3 regions of the Aminobacter sp. Y103A genome follow, and region 2 is predicted to be linked to each of the others. Evidence: predicted binding sites of a transcription regulator. Region 2 holds the regulator's gene; each other region holds the start of a gene.
What was found. The regulator PhoB, encoded in region 2, activates phosphate uptake and scavenging genes when phosphate is short. The targets are predictions, from matches to a motif close to TGTCATNNANCTGTCAT.
Positions count from the first base shown of each region.

Region 1: a site for PhoB is predicted at 1,960-1,976, ahead of Amn_RS29735 (esterase-like activity of phytase family protein). Genes of this name have one in related genera too.
Region 3: a site for PhoB is predicted at 2,009-2,025, ahead of Amn_RS29205 (putative 2-aminoethylphosphonate ABC transporter substrate-binding protein). Genes of this name have one in related genera too.

Region 1 is NZ_AP017987.1:468,448-472,702, forward strand. It holds gene Amn_RS29725 (helix-turn-helix domain-containing protein) at 1-715, shown strand, start outside; gene Amn_RS29730 (hypothetical protein) at 960-1,868, shown strand; gene Amn_RS29735 (esterase-like activity of phytase family protein) at 2,050-4,245, shown strand.
Region 2 is NZ_AP017986.1:4,943,999-4,948,253, reverse strand. It holds gene pstA (phosphate ABC transporter permease PstA) at 1-825, shown strand, start outside; gene pstB (phosphate ABC transporter ATP-binding protein PstB) at 850-1,674, shown strand; gene phoU (phosphate signaling complex protein PhoU) at 1,713-2,417, shown strand; gene phoB (phosphate regulon transcriptional regulator PhoB) at 2,516-3,205, shown strand; gene Amn_RS24215 (ROK family protein) at 3,232-4,255, opposite strand, start outside.
Region 3 is NZ_AP017987.1:345,934-350,188, forward strand. It holds gene Amn_RS29200 (putative 2-aminoethylphosphonate ABC transporter ATP-binding protein) at 1-729, opposite strand, end outside; gene Amn_RS29205 (putative 2-aminoethylphosphonate ABC transporter substrate-binding protein) at 807-1,829, opposite strand; gene Amn_RS29210 (EamA family transporter) at 2,091-2,930, opposite strand; gene phnY (phosphonoacetaldehyde dehydrogenase) at 3,082-4,255, opposite strand, start outside.

The sequences.
Region 1 (4,255 bases), on a different replicon from region 2:
GATCGTCGACCTGGCAAGCCCGCTCGATTTCGTCGCCTATGCCAGCGAAAGCGTAAGCCTTGTGTTGCCGCGATCGCTCCTGTCGCCGACCACCGGCGAACTGGACAGGCAGCATGGCCGCATTCTGTTGCGGGACACCCCGGTTGGCGGTCTGCTTGGGCAGCACATCGTGACCTTGTGCCAGACGGCGCCACGGCTATGGCTCCACGAGGCGGTGGCGCTCGCTCGGGTGACGGCGAACCTGGCCGACACATGCCTGGGCATCGGCGCCGTCTCGTATCCGGCGCCCACGACGACGTCTCACGGCGGTCTCATGCGGTCCATCCGAGGTTACATCGAAGAGCGGCTGCATCAGCCGGACCTGGCGCCCGAAGAAGTGGCCTCAGCGTTCCTCATTTCGCGAAGCCAACTCTATCGGTTGTTCGAGACATCTGGCGGCGTCAGGCACTACATCAGCCGTCGCCGCCTTCGCCGCGCGCTGCTCGACATCTGCAGCCCGGCCCTTCGCCATAGGCGTATCGGCGACATCGCCTACGATCTCGGCTTCAGGAATGAGGCTCATTTCAGCCGGATCTTCCACGACGCCTTCGGCAGTTCGCCCCGTGCTGCACGCGCTGCCAGCAAGCGCGGCGATGCTGAATGGCTCGCGGTCGCCTCTCCCGCACCGGGCGGTAATCAGCTGGAGCATTGGCTCAAAGAGTTGATGGCTGGGTGACCTACCCACAGGCGCCTCGCGGTGGAGAGCCAGCAGAGCTTGCTGGGACAGACAGACATGTTTTTGGGACGCCAGCCGGAGGACGGGTCTCCGAAATTGCGACAGATTATATTTAGCGGCGTGGCGGAAGGTTACTTAAAATACTACGAAATATTCTTGGAGTTCCAAGAGTTTCGTGGGAGCGCGCTTCGCGGCGATTTCTGTTGTGTCTGATTTTTGTCAACCATAGTTCCAGGAGGCCAAAATGGCGAAGCTACACATCTACAAGAAGGTCGGGAATACATGGACGAAGATCGCCAATGGTGACGGCACCGTCAGCACCGACGAGCCGTTCACGGTTACCTTGTCGTCAGGGTCCGTCACCAGCGGAAACACCTACGACATCAGGCAAGGCCAGTCGGTGACCGGCGACCTGTGCAATTGCACTGCGGTTAACGGCAAGAACGCGACCTTCAGCGCGGCGGCGGCCGACGAGGTGGAGACCTACGAACGGGATGTCGCACGGCAGAGCCTGGCGAGCTTCTACGCGGCCCTGGACGCGGTGTCCAAGGCAGTGACAATCCTTGTCGATCTCGATGACCTGGCCACGCTCAAGACCAACAACTACGCCATGTGCTTTGCCAAGAAGGTCGCCTCCGGCAGCGACGGCGGCAGCTACAACGTCGTCTGGCAGTCGCTGACCAAATATGTCTACAGCACTGCCTTCTCGTGGACGCCTCAATTCTCGCTGTTCGGCACCAATGTCTTCGCCGACACGGTGACGGTCACGGCGACAACCAACCAGCGGGCGCTCGGCCTCGGCCAGCAGTGCCTGCTCGACGCGAACGGTATCCTGCAGCCGCCGGCGACCGGCGGTCCAGTCACCGGTGTCTCCATGCAGAACCAGTTCGGCCTGATCCACCCGGCGCTGAGCCAGATCTCGACGCTGAACGGTGTCCAGCAGACGACGCCGCTCTACGTGGCGCCCAGCGGCATGGTTCAGGGCTCGGTGACGCTGACCCCGATCGATACCGTGATGGTGTGGTTCCAGCAGGACATCGCCACCTCGACGATGTTCAGTTCGGCTCGCTCCATGTCCACCGAGATCGACCTCACCTCGACCAACACCGCCACCCGCCTCTACAAGGGCGGCCAGTGGTCGACCCCATCCTGACCTGCAAAGACTCCCGGGCGGCGCTCGTCGCCCGGGAGGTCTTTCGCGGCAATGCAATACCCCCTCCCCATCGTTCGGCGCTCGTCGCACCTGTCATGAAACCATCATGCTGTTGTCATCGCGCTGAAATCTCATTGCCCCAAACGAGGACCGCAATTCCGTTCAGGCAAAGAGGTTTCCCATGTCACGCAAGCTCCTGCTTTTGACGTCCGCGCTGGCGGCGTCCGCAGCCTTCCCCGCTTATGCCGACCAGGCGTTCAACCGGATCGCCACCTTCCCGGTCGCAACCAATCTGCCGGCTGGCGTCGACGCCGCGACTCTGACCTCGTCGGAGATCATCGCCGCGACCGAAGACGGCATGACGCTGGTCTACTCCGACAGTCCGCTCGGCGCCGTCGGCTTCATCGACATCACCGACGCCAAGGCGCCGAAGGCTGCCGGTATCGTCAAGATCGAAGGCGAGCCGACTTCCGTCACGGTCCTGGGCGGCAAGGTCTTCGCCGGCGTCAACACATCGAAGACCAAGCAGGAGCCTTCGGGCAACCTGACCATTATCGACCTCGCCTCCAAGGCAATCGACACCTCCTGCGATCTTGGCGGCCAGCCGGACTCGGTGGCGCTGAGCAAGGATGGCAAGTTCCTCGCCATTGCGATCGAAAACGAGCGCGACGAAGAGCTGAACGAAGGTGCGCTGCCGCAGCTGCCGGCCGGCAATCTGAAGATCGTCTCGTTGAAGGACGGTACAGCCGACTGTGCGTCGATCAGGACGGTCGACCTGACCGGTATCGCAGCGGTTGCGCCGGAAGATCCGGAGCCGGAATTCGTCGCCTTCAACGAAGCTGGAGAGATCGCCGTCACGCTGCAGGAAAACAACCACATCGCGATCGTGGATGCAGCCTCGGGCAAGATCGTCTCGCATTTTTCGGCGGGCGAAGTGACGCTCGAAAACGTCGACACCAAGAAGGACGGTGCTCTGAGCTTCACCGGCAAGGTCGAGAACGCTGTGCGCGAACCCGATGCGGTGAAGTGGCTCGACAATGATCGTCTCGTCGTTGCCAATGAAGGCGACTACAAGGGCGGTGCGCGCGGCTTCACCATCTTCTCCAAGTCAGGCGAAGTGCTCTACGAGTCCGGTCCATCCTTCGAATACCAGGCAGCTGCTGCCGGCCACTATCCCGACGGCCGTAACAAGAAGGGTATCGAGCCGGAAGGCCTGGAGTTCGCTCAGTTCGGCGATGAGAAGTACATCTTCGTTGCCGCCGAGCGGGCGTCGCTGGTCGGCGTCTACAAGGACACCGGCGAGACGCCGGAATTCGTCCAACTCCTGCCCTCGGGTGTCGGCCCCGAGGGCCTCGTCGCCATCCCGCAGCGCAACCTGCTGGTCACCGCCAACGAGACTGATCTCGTCGAGGACGGCCTCGTCCGTTCGCATGTCATGGTTTATGAGCTCGGCGAAGGCGCCGCCAATTATCCGCAAATCGTGGCAGCTCTCAAGGAGGACGGCACCCCGCTCGGCTGGGGCGCGCTCTCCGGCCTCGCCGCCGATCCAAAGGAAGCCGGCAAGCTTTATGCGGTGTCGGATTCGGTCTACCGCTCGGCGCCGGCGATCTTCACCGTCGATACCACCAAGACCCCTGCCCTGATCACCGCAACGACCGTCGTCACGCGTGACGGCAAGCCGGCGCAGAAGCTTGATCTCGAAGGCCTGGCACCGGATGGCAAGGGCGGCTTCTGGCTCGCTTCCGAAGGCCGTACCGACAAGCTGACCCCGCACGCCATCTTCAACGTCAACGCCAAGGGTGAGATCAAGGAAGAGATCGCGTTCCCGGCCGAGCTGCTGGCGCACGAGACCCGCTTCGGCCTCGAAGGCATCACCACGCTTGGCGAAGGCGACGACCTGACCCTGGTCATGGCGATCCAGCGCGAATGGGCAGACGACCCCAAGGGCCAGGTCAAGCTCCTGGCCTACAAGCCCACGGACAAGGAATGGTCGGCGGTCCGCTATCCCCTCGACAAGACCGAGAAGGGCTGGGTCGGCCTGTCGGAAATCACCGCCCATGACGGCAAGCTGTTCATCATCGAACGCGACAATCTGATCGGCCAGGAAGCTGTCAACAAGCGTCTCTATTCGGTCGCGCTCGATGGCTTCAAGCCGGCCAAGCTCGGCGGTGAACTGCCGGTGGTGGCGAAGACGCTGGTGCGCGACCTGGTGCCGGATCTCAAGGCCGCGACCAACGGCTACGTCGTCGACAAGGTCGAAGGTTTTGCCATCGATACGTCGGGTGAGGCCTTTGTCGTCACCGACAATGACGGCGTCGACGACTCTTCGGGCGAAACCCTGTTCATTCGTCTGGGCAATATTGCAGCGGTCAACTGATCGGATGACG
Region 2 (4,255 bases):
CAGATCGACCTCGACGTGCCGGAAAGCCGCCGCAAGGTGTCGGACCAGCAGGTCGAGTGGATGAACAAGCTCAAGGCCGAAGGCGTGATGGCCGAGCACTTCAATACCGGTCTGTTCAGCTACGGCGCATCAAGCCGTCCTGAAACCTCGGGCGTCGGCGTAGCCCTCATCGGCTCGTTCTACATGATGGTGATCGTGCTCTTGCTGGCGCTGCCGATCGGCGTCGCCGCCTCGATCTATCTCGAGGAATTCGCCAAGAAGAGCCGCTTCACCGACCTGATCGAGGTCAACATCAACAACCTCGCCGCCGTGCCGTCGATCGTCTTCGGTCTGCTCGGCCTGGCCGTGTTCATCAATTTCCTCGGCCTGCCGCGTTCGGCATCCTTCGTCGGCGGGCTGGTGCTGACGCTGATGACGCTGCCGACCATCATCATCGCGACGCGCGCCGCCTTGGCTGCCGTGCCGCCGTCGATCCGTTCGGCAGCGCTTGGCCTCGGCGCCTCGAAGATGCAGATGGTGTTCCAGCACATCCTGCCACTGGCCGCCCCCGGCATCCTGACCGGCACCATCATCGGCCTGGCGCGTGCGCTCGGCGAGACAGCACCGCTTCTCTTGATCGGCATGGTCGCCTTCGTCGCCGACTATCCCAAGACGCCGTTCGATCCCGCAACCGCACTTCCGGTGCAGATCTACATGTGGGCGAACGAGGCCGAACGCGCCTTTGTCGAGCGCATGTCGGGCGCCATCATCATTCTTCTCATCTTCCTCATGGCCATGAACATCGTCGCCATCGTCCTGCGCCGCCGCTTCGAGCGCCGCTGGTAGGGCATGGACAAGGAGCATCCTGCTATGAACATCATGACCGAAAAATCCCTCGACGACGCGGTGAATGCTGAGATGAACGCCAGAACGAACGAAATCATCAAGATGCGCGGCGACAAGGTGACCGTGCACTATGGCGAGAAGCAAGCGCTGTTCGGCGTCGATCTCGACGTTCGCCAGAATCAGGTGACGGCGCTGATCGGCCCGTCGGGCTGCGGCAAGTCGACCTTCCTGCGCTGCCTCAATCGCATGAACGACACCATCGACGCAGCCCGCGTCGGCGGCAAGATCACACTCGACAGCGAAGACATCTACGATCCCAAGATCGACGTCGTCGAGCTGCGCGCCCGCGTCGGCATGGTGTTCCAGAAGCCGAACCCGTTCCCGAAGTCGATCTACGAGAACGTCGCCTACGGCCCGCGCATCCATGGTCTCGCCAAGAACAAGGCCGAGCTCGACGTGATCGTCGAGAAGAGCCTGCAGAAGGCCGCTCTGTGGAACGAAGCCAAGGACCGTCTCAACGAGCCGGGCACCGGCCTGTCGGGCGGCCAGCAGCAGCGCCTGTGCATCGCGCGCGCCATCGCCGTTTCGCCCGAGGTGATCCTGATGGACGAGCCGTGTTCGGCGCTCGACCCGATCGCCACCGCCAAGGTCGAGGAGCTGATCGACGAACTGCGCGAGAACTACACGATCGTCATCGTCACGCACTCGATGCAGCAGGCGGCGCGCGTGTCGCAGCGCACGGCGATGTTCCACCTCGGCTATCTCGTCGAGGAAGGCCCGACCGACAAGATGTTCACCAACCCCGACGACAAGCGGACGCAGGACTACATCACCGGCCGCTTCGGCTGAGTGGGTTTCGTCGCGGCACACGATACGAGGAAGAAATCATGGGCGAACATACAGTCCGGTCCTTCGACGAAGAACTTCAGCACGTCGACCAGCTCATCCGCGACATGGGCGATCTTTCCAGCGCAATGGTGGCCGGCGCCATCCGCGCGCTTCTCACGTCCGACCAGGCACTGGCGCAAAACGTCGTTGCCGACGATACGATCATGGACGCCAAGCAGCGCGATCTCGACAATTCGGCGATCACGCTGATCGCCAAGCGCCAGCCGATGGCGCAGGATTTGCGCGCCGTGGTCGGTGCCATCCGCATGGCGGGTGACCTCGAGCGCATCGGCGACCTCGCCAAGAACATTGCCAAGCGGGTCGGCGCTGTCGGCCAGTCGCCGACCCCGCGCAATCTCTCGCATTCGATCGATGCGATGGCGCAGCTGGTGCTCGGCCAGGTTCGCGGCGTCGTCGATCTCTATGTCGCGCGTCAGGCCGAGGGCCTGAAGGATCTGCGCGCCGACGACCAGAAGATCGACATCCAGTACACCGCCGTGTTCCGCGAACTCCTGACCTACATGATGGAAGATCCGCGCAACATCACGGCCTGCACGCATCTGCTGTTCTGCGCCAAGAACCTCGAGCGCATCGGCGACCATGTCACCAACATCGCCGAGAACGCCTATTTCGTCGTGACGGGTACGCAGCTGCCGCTGAACCGGCCCAAGGTCGACGAGACCACGACGACGGTTCCGGCCTGAGCATTTCCGCAACCGCATGCGTTTGGCGCGGGGGCGCTGCATAGGTTAAATCAGCGCATGGTCCAGAAGCGGCCATGCGCAAGGACAAGGTATAGCCAATGATCGCTCCCAAGGTCATGGTCGTCGAAGACGAAGAGCCGCTGGGCGTGCTGCTTCGCTACAATCTCGAATCCGAAGGCTATCAGGTCGAGGTCGTCACGCGTGGCGACGAGGCCGAGATCCGGCTCCAGGAAAACGTGCCCGACCTGCTGGTGCTCGACTGGATGGTGCCGGCGCTGTCGGGTATCGAACTGTGCCGCCGGCTCAGGATGCGTCCCGACACCGAACGCCTGCCGATCATCATGCTGACGGCGCGGGGCGAGGAAAGCGACAGGGTGCGCGGGCTTTCGACCGGGGCCGACGACTACCTGGTCAAGCCGTTCTCGACGCCGGAATTCATGGCGCGCGTCAAGGCGCTGCTGCGCCGGGCCAAACCCGAGGTGCTGTCCTCGGTGCTCAAGGTCGGCGACATCATGCTCGACCGCGAGTCGCACCGCGTCTACCGCAAGAAGAGCGAGATCAAGCTCGGGCCGACCGAATTCCGCTTGCTCGAATTCATGATGCGGCACCCGGGCCGCGTGTTCTCGCGCAGCCAGTTGCTCGACAATGTCTGGGGCGAGACGATCTATATCGACGAGCGCACCGTTGACGTGCATGTCGGGCGCCTGCGCAAGGCGGTCAACAACGGCCGCATGCCTGACGTGATCCGGACCATTCGCGGTGCCGGCTACGCCATCCGCGAGGACTGAGCCGCTTCGGGCTCTTTTCCGCTCAGCTAGGCGACGTCGGCACCGGCACGGCGTGGAGCCGTGCCTGCGGCAAAAATCTCCTGATCAACGGCAAGCAGCGCGCGCATCATCGCGCCCTCGCGTTTGAGCGGAACCTCGTTGGGTTCGGTGTCGAAGGAGATCGCCTTCGAGTGCAGCCCGCCCGCCGTCTTGGCGATGGCCGCGCGCACATGTGGCTCCATGATGTCGAAGGCGGTTGCGCCGACGCCGACGAAGGCGAGGGGGGCCGGGTCGAACAGCGCAAACATCGAGCCGAGTCCAAAGCCGATGGCTTCGCCGGCCTTGCGAAAGGCCTCGCGTTCGGGGCCATCATGGTCACGTGCCGCATCTGCCACGGCCCTGATGTCGTCGTCGGACAGGTCGGCCAGCGGCTCGGCATTCTCGTCGCCAACCCTTGCGTTGCGCCAGATGGCGTAGTTGCCGGCATAGGCCTCGATGCAGCCGCGGCGGCCGCAGCGGCAAAGCGCGCCGTCCGGGCGGTGGATCATGTGGCCGAACTCGGCACCCGACGACTGCGTGCCGGTGAACAGCTCGCCCTTGATGACTAGGCCCATGCCGATGCCGTGCGAGAGCAGGATGGCGATGAAGTCGTCGCGATAACGCACCGGATCTCGCCAGCGCAGGGCCTCGGCGATCATGTTGCAGTCGTTCTCAACCGAAACAGGTACGCCGAACTCCTGCTCCAGCCGGTCGGCGAAGGGGATGTCGTCGTAGCGGGTGATGGGAGACCACAACAGCTTGCGCGAGGCGGCGTCGGTGATGCCCTGGACGGCGATGGCGATGCGTAGGACGGCGCCGCCCGAAGCGCCGGCGCTGTCGATCAGGCGCCGGACCATTCCGACGCATTCGTCGACCAGCGCCTCGGCAGGCATCTGCTGCGTGACAAGCCGCCGGGTCTCTTCGGTCACGGTGTTGCCGGCATAGTCGATGATGGCGGCGGACAGGCTGTTGAGCGAGAGCACGACCGCAACGACAGACGCAGCGTCGGCATCGAGCATCAACCCGACCTGC
Region 3 (4,255 bases), on a different replicon from region 2:
GCCGATCTGTTCGATGACGCCGTGGTTCATCACCACGATGCGGTCGGCCATCGACAGCGCCTCCTCCTGGTCATGGGTGACCATGATGGTGGTGACGCCGAGCTTGCGCTGCAATTCCTTGATCTCATGGCGCAGATGGGTGCGCACCTTGGCGTCGAGTGCCGACAGCGGTTCGTCGAGCAGCAGCAGGCCGGGCGAAATGGCAATGGCGCGGGCAAGAGCAATGCGTTGCTGCTGGCCGCCGGAAAGCTGGGCCGGGTACTTGTTGCCCTGGTCGGGCAGGCCGACAAGCTTGAGCAACTCGGTGACGCGAGCCTCGATCTCGGCACGCGGGCGCTTGGTGTTTTCGAGGCCGAAGGCGATATTCCTGGCGATCGTCAGGTTGGGGAACAGCGCGTAGGACTGGAAGACGATGCCGTAATCGCGCTGCGACGGCGGCAGGGTCGAGATGTCGCGCCCGCCCTGTTGGATCGAGCCGCGGGTCTGCAGGTCGAGGCCGGCGATGGCACGCAAAAGCGTGGTCTTGCCGCAACCCGACGGGCCGAGGAAGCAGACGAACTCTCCCTCGCTGATGTCGAGCGATATGTCCTTCAGCGCATGGAATTCGCCGAAGGCTTTCCAGACGTTTGCGATTCTGAGATAGGCAGGCTTCACGTTCGGGCTGGCGGCGGTCATGGCGCTCACTTCAGTCGGAATTCGCGGCTGCCCGGCGAGGGTTTCGTGTCTCATCGTAACCATCCGGCTTGGGGGCAAGGGGCGGGCGCAGCCCGAGGCGACGCCCGCTTGTCGAGGGTGGCTGATGGAGGTCAGCTCTTCGGCTCGGACTTCGAGTCGTAGCGCTTGGTCCATTCCTCGAGGATGGCGTTGCGGTTGTTGGCCGCCCACTCGAAGTCGTTCTTGATCATCCTGGCCTCGATGTCGGCCGGCAGGTGCTCAACCGGCTTGGCGACGCCGGGCATGGCGACGACCGCATAGCCGACATTGTACATCTCGTTTGCCTTCTTCGAGACCGACCAGTCGAGCAAGGTCTTGGCAGCCTCTTCCTTGGACGTGCCGGCCACGATTGCCGACGCTTCCATGTCCCAGCCGATGCCTTCTTCGGGGATGATGATGTCGATGGGCGCACCCTCTGCCTTCGACTTGGCGGCGCGGAACTCGAAGGAAATGCCGATTACCGTCTCGCCTGCGGCTGCCATCTTGCACGGCTTGGAGCCCGAATGCGTGTAGGCGGCAACGTTCTGGTGCAGGCCGTCCATATAGGTCCAGCCGTCCTTGTCGCCGAACAGCTGCAGCCAGCTCGATACGTCGAGGTAGCCGGTGCCTGATGACGCCGGGTTTGGCATCACCACATGGCCTTTGTATTCAGGCTTGGTGAGGTCCTTCCAGCTCTTCGGCGCGGTCAGGCCAAGCTTCTGGCCTTCGATGGTGTTGAAGCAGATCGAGGCTGCCCAGGCGTCCATGCCGACCCAGCTCGGCGGATTGTCGCTGTCGACGAAATTGGGCTTCAGCTGGTCGGCTCCCTTGGGCGCGTAGGCTTCCAGCATGCCCTCGGACTTGAGAACCAGAAGCGAGGTGGCGGCGAGGCCCCAGACCACGTCGGCCTGCGGATTGTCCTTCTCGGCGAGCAGCTTGGCGGTGATGACGCCGGTGGAGTCGCGGATGAAGTTCAGCTTGATGTCGGGATGGTCCTGGTTGAACGTCTCGGCATAACGCTTGAGGTCTTCGGCCTCGATGGCCGTGTAGACTGTGAGCTCCGTCTCCGCCCAGGCCGCCGATGACATCAGCATCGTCGCAAAGGCGGCAAGCGCGAAGGTTTTCTTCTGGTTCATTGAAGTGGCTCCCATTTGAATCGCTTAGGCACGTTCTGATTGGGAGAGGTTTGTCGGGCCGCGTTTTGGCTGTGCCCGTTTGCGCCTCGTCCATGGTCGATAGTGGGAACGGGCGGTCAATAAGTAAAATCTATTCTTTTTATGATCTGGTAGGCTGAGCTTATGTGATGCACAGGGTTGCGACAGGCATGTGACAAGGCTGCCGCATGCTTGTGCACGGGCGTTGGTTTTTGCACCGAAACGCAAAAGCTTGCCGGCCTGTCAGCCTGAGAAGGCGAGTGCGATCACCCCGCCGGCAACGATGACGGCTGAAAAGATGCGGGCCTGCCACGGTTGCTCGCCGAATATGAACAGGCCGATGAGGGCTGCGATGATGACGCTCGATTCACGCACGGCCGAAACAGCCCCCAAGGGCGCGATCGTCTTGGCGTAGATGACGAGGCCGTAGGCGGAGACGGCGCCCAGGCCGCCGACGAGGCCGAGCGTGACCGTCTTGCGATCGATCTTGTGGGTTGCGCCGCGGCGTCGGAACAGCACGAACAGCGTGACGGGAAATTCGAGCAGGAACAGCCAGCCCATATAGCCGAACGGGCTGTCGGACAGGCGCACGCCGATGCCGTCGATGACCGAATAGGAGGCGATCAGCACGCCGTTGATGGCGGCAGCGCCGACGGCGCGCGGATCGGCATGGGCTGCGCCGCGCTGGAAGGCGAGGAAGGCAATGCCGAAGGTAATCGCGCCAAGCCCGACCCAGCCTAAGGGCGGCAGAGTCTCGCCGATCATCACATAGGCACCGAAAGCGACAAGCGCCGGGGCCAGTCCGCGGGCGATGGGATAGACCTGGCTGAGATCACCCAGCCGGTACGACTGGAACAGGAAGACGTAGTAGCCGTAGTGGACGACCGTCGACAGGAAGATGTAGATCCAGCTCGCTTGCGACGGTGGCGTGGCGAAGAACACCAACACGAGCCCGAGCGTGGCATGGGTGGCGGACACTGCTGCCAGGACGACGGCACGGTCGGTTGCGGCCTTGACGACGGCGTTCCAGCTCGCATGCAGCAAGGCTGCCACCAGCACGATGGTAAGGGCAAAGCCGGACATGCGTTCAGGCTTTCAGGAAGGTCGCAGGCAAGGGTAGTGTCCCGGTCGAGTACGAGCCGGCGTTAGGCAACAGCATTTCCCCTCCAAGCAAATGAGGGAGCACCAGGCTCCCTCATCGACACTCATCTGATTTGCCGGCTCAAGACAAGGCTCAGGCCCACGGCAAAGAGAAGGTCTTGACGTTGGTGAAGCTCTTCATCGCTTCGATGACGCCTTCCTTGTAGCCATTGCCCGAGTCCTTGATCCCGCCAAATGGCGACATCTCGATGCGATATCCCGGGACCTCCCAGATATTCACCGTGCCGACCTGCAGGCCGGCGATGTATTTCTGCATGCGGCGGAAGTCGTTGGTGCAGACACCCGACGACAGGCCGAAGGCGGTGGAGTTGGACAGTGCGATCAGCTCGTCGTCATTGTCGGGCGCGCGCACGATCGGGATGATCGGCCCGAAGGTCTCTTCCATCACCAGCTCGGACGTATGCGGCACGCGGTCGATGACGATGGGCGGCAACAGCGCGCCCTTGCGGCCGGGGTCGTAGAGCACTTCAGCACCCTGTTCGGCGGCCATGTAGACGCGCTTTTCGAAGAGTGCGGCGGCCTTCTCGTGCACCACGGTGCCGAGATCGGTCGAGCGGTCCATCGGATCGCCGAACCTGATCTTCTTCGCCCGCTCGAGCACCATCGGCACGAAGCGGTCGGCGACGCTTTCCTGGCACAGGATGTGCTTCACCGCCGTGCAGCGCTGGCCCGAGTTCTTGGTGGCACCTGCCACGGCGAGATCGGCCGCCTTGGCGAGATCGTCGTCCGACAGGTCGTTGAGGATGATCAGCGGGTCGTTGCCGCCGAGTTCCAGCACCTGGCGCTTGTAGCCGGCGGTGCGGGAGATCAGCTTGCCGACGGGCACGCCGCCGGTGAAGGTGATCAGCTCAATGTTGTCATTGGTGATCATCTCGGCGCCGATGTCGGCGGGCATGCCGGTCACGACAGACAGCATCTCAGGCGGCAGGCCGGCCTCGTAGAGGATGTCGGCGAGGATCAGCGCCGTCATCGGCGTGAGTTCCGTCGGCTTGACGACGACGCAGTTGTTGGTGGCGATTGCCGGTGCCACCTTGTGTGCCACCATGTTGAGCGGGTGGTTGAAGGGGGTGATCGCCGAGATCGCCCGCAGCGGCTCGCGGGTGGTGAAGATTTTCCGCGCTTTTCCATGTGGCGTCAGATCACAGGAAAAGATCTGGCCGTCATCCTGGATGCACATCTGCGCCGACAGCGTGAACACGTCATAGGCGCGGCCGACCTCATAGAGGGAGTCGGCCTTGGAGATGCCG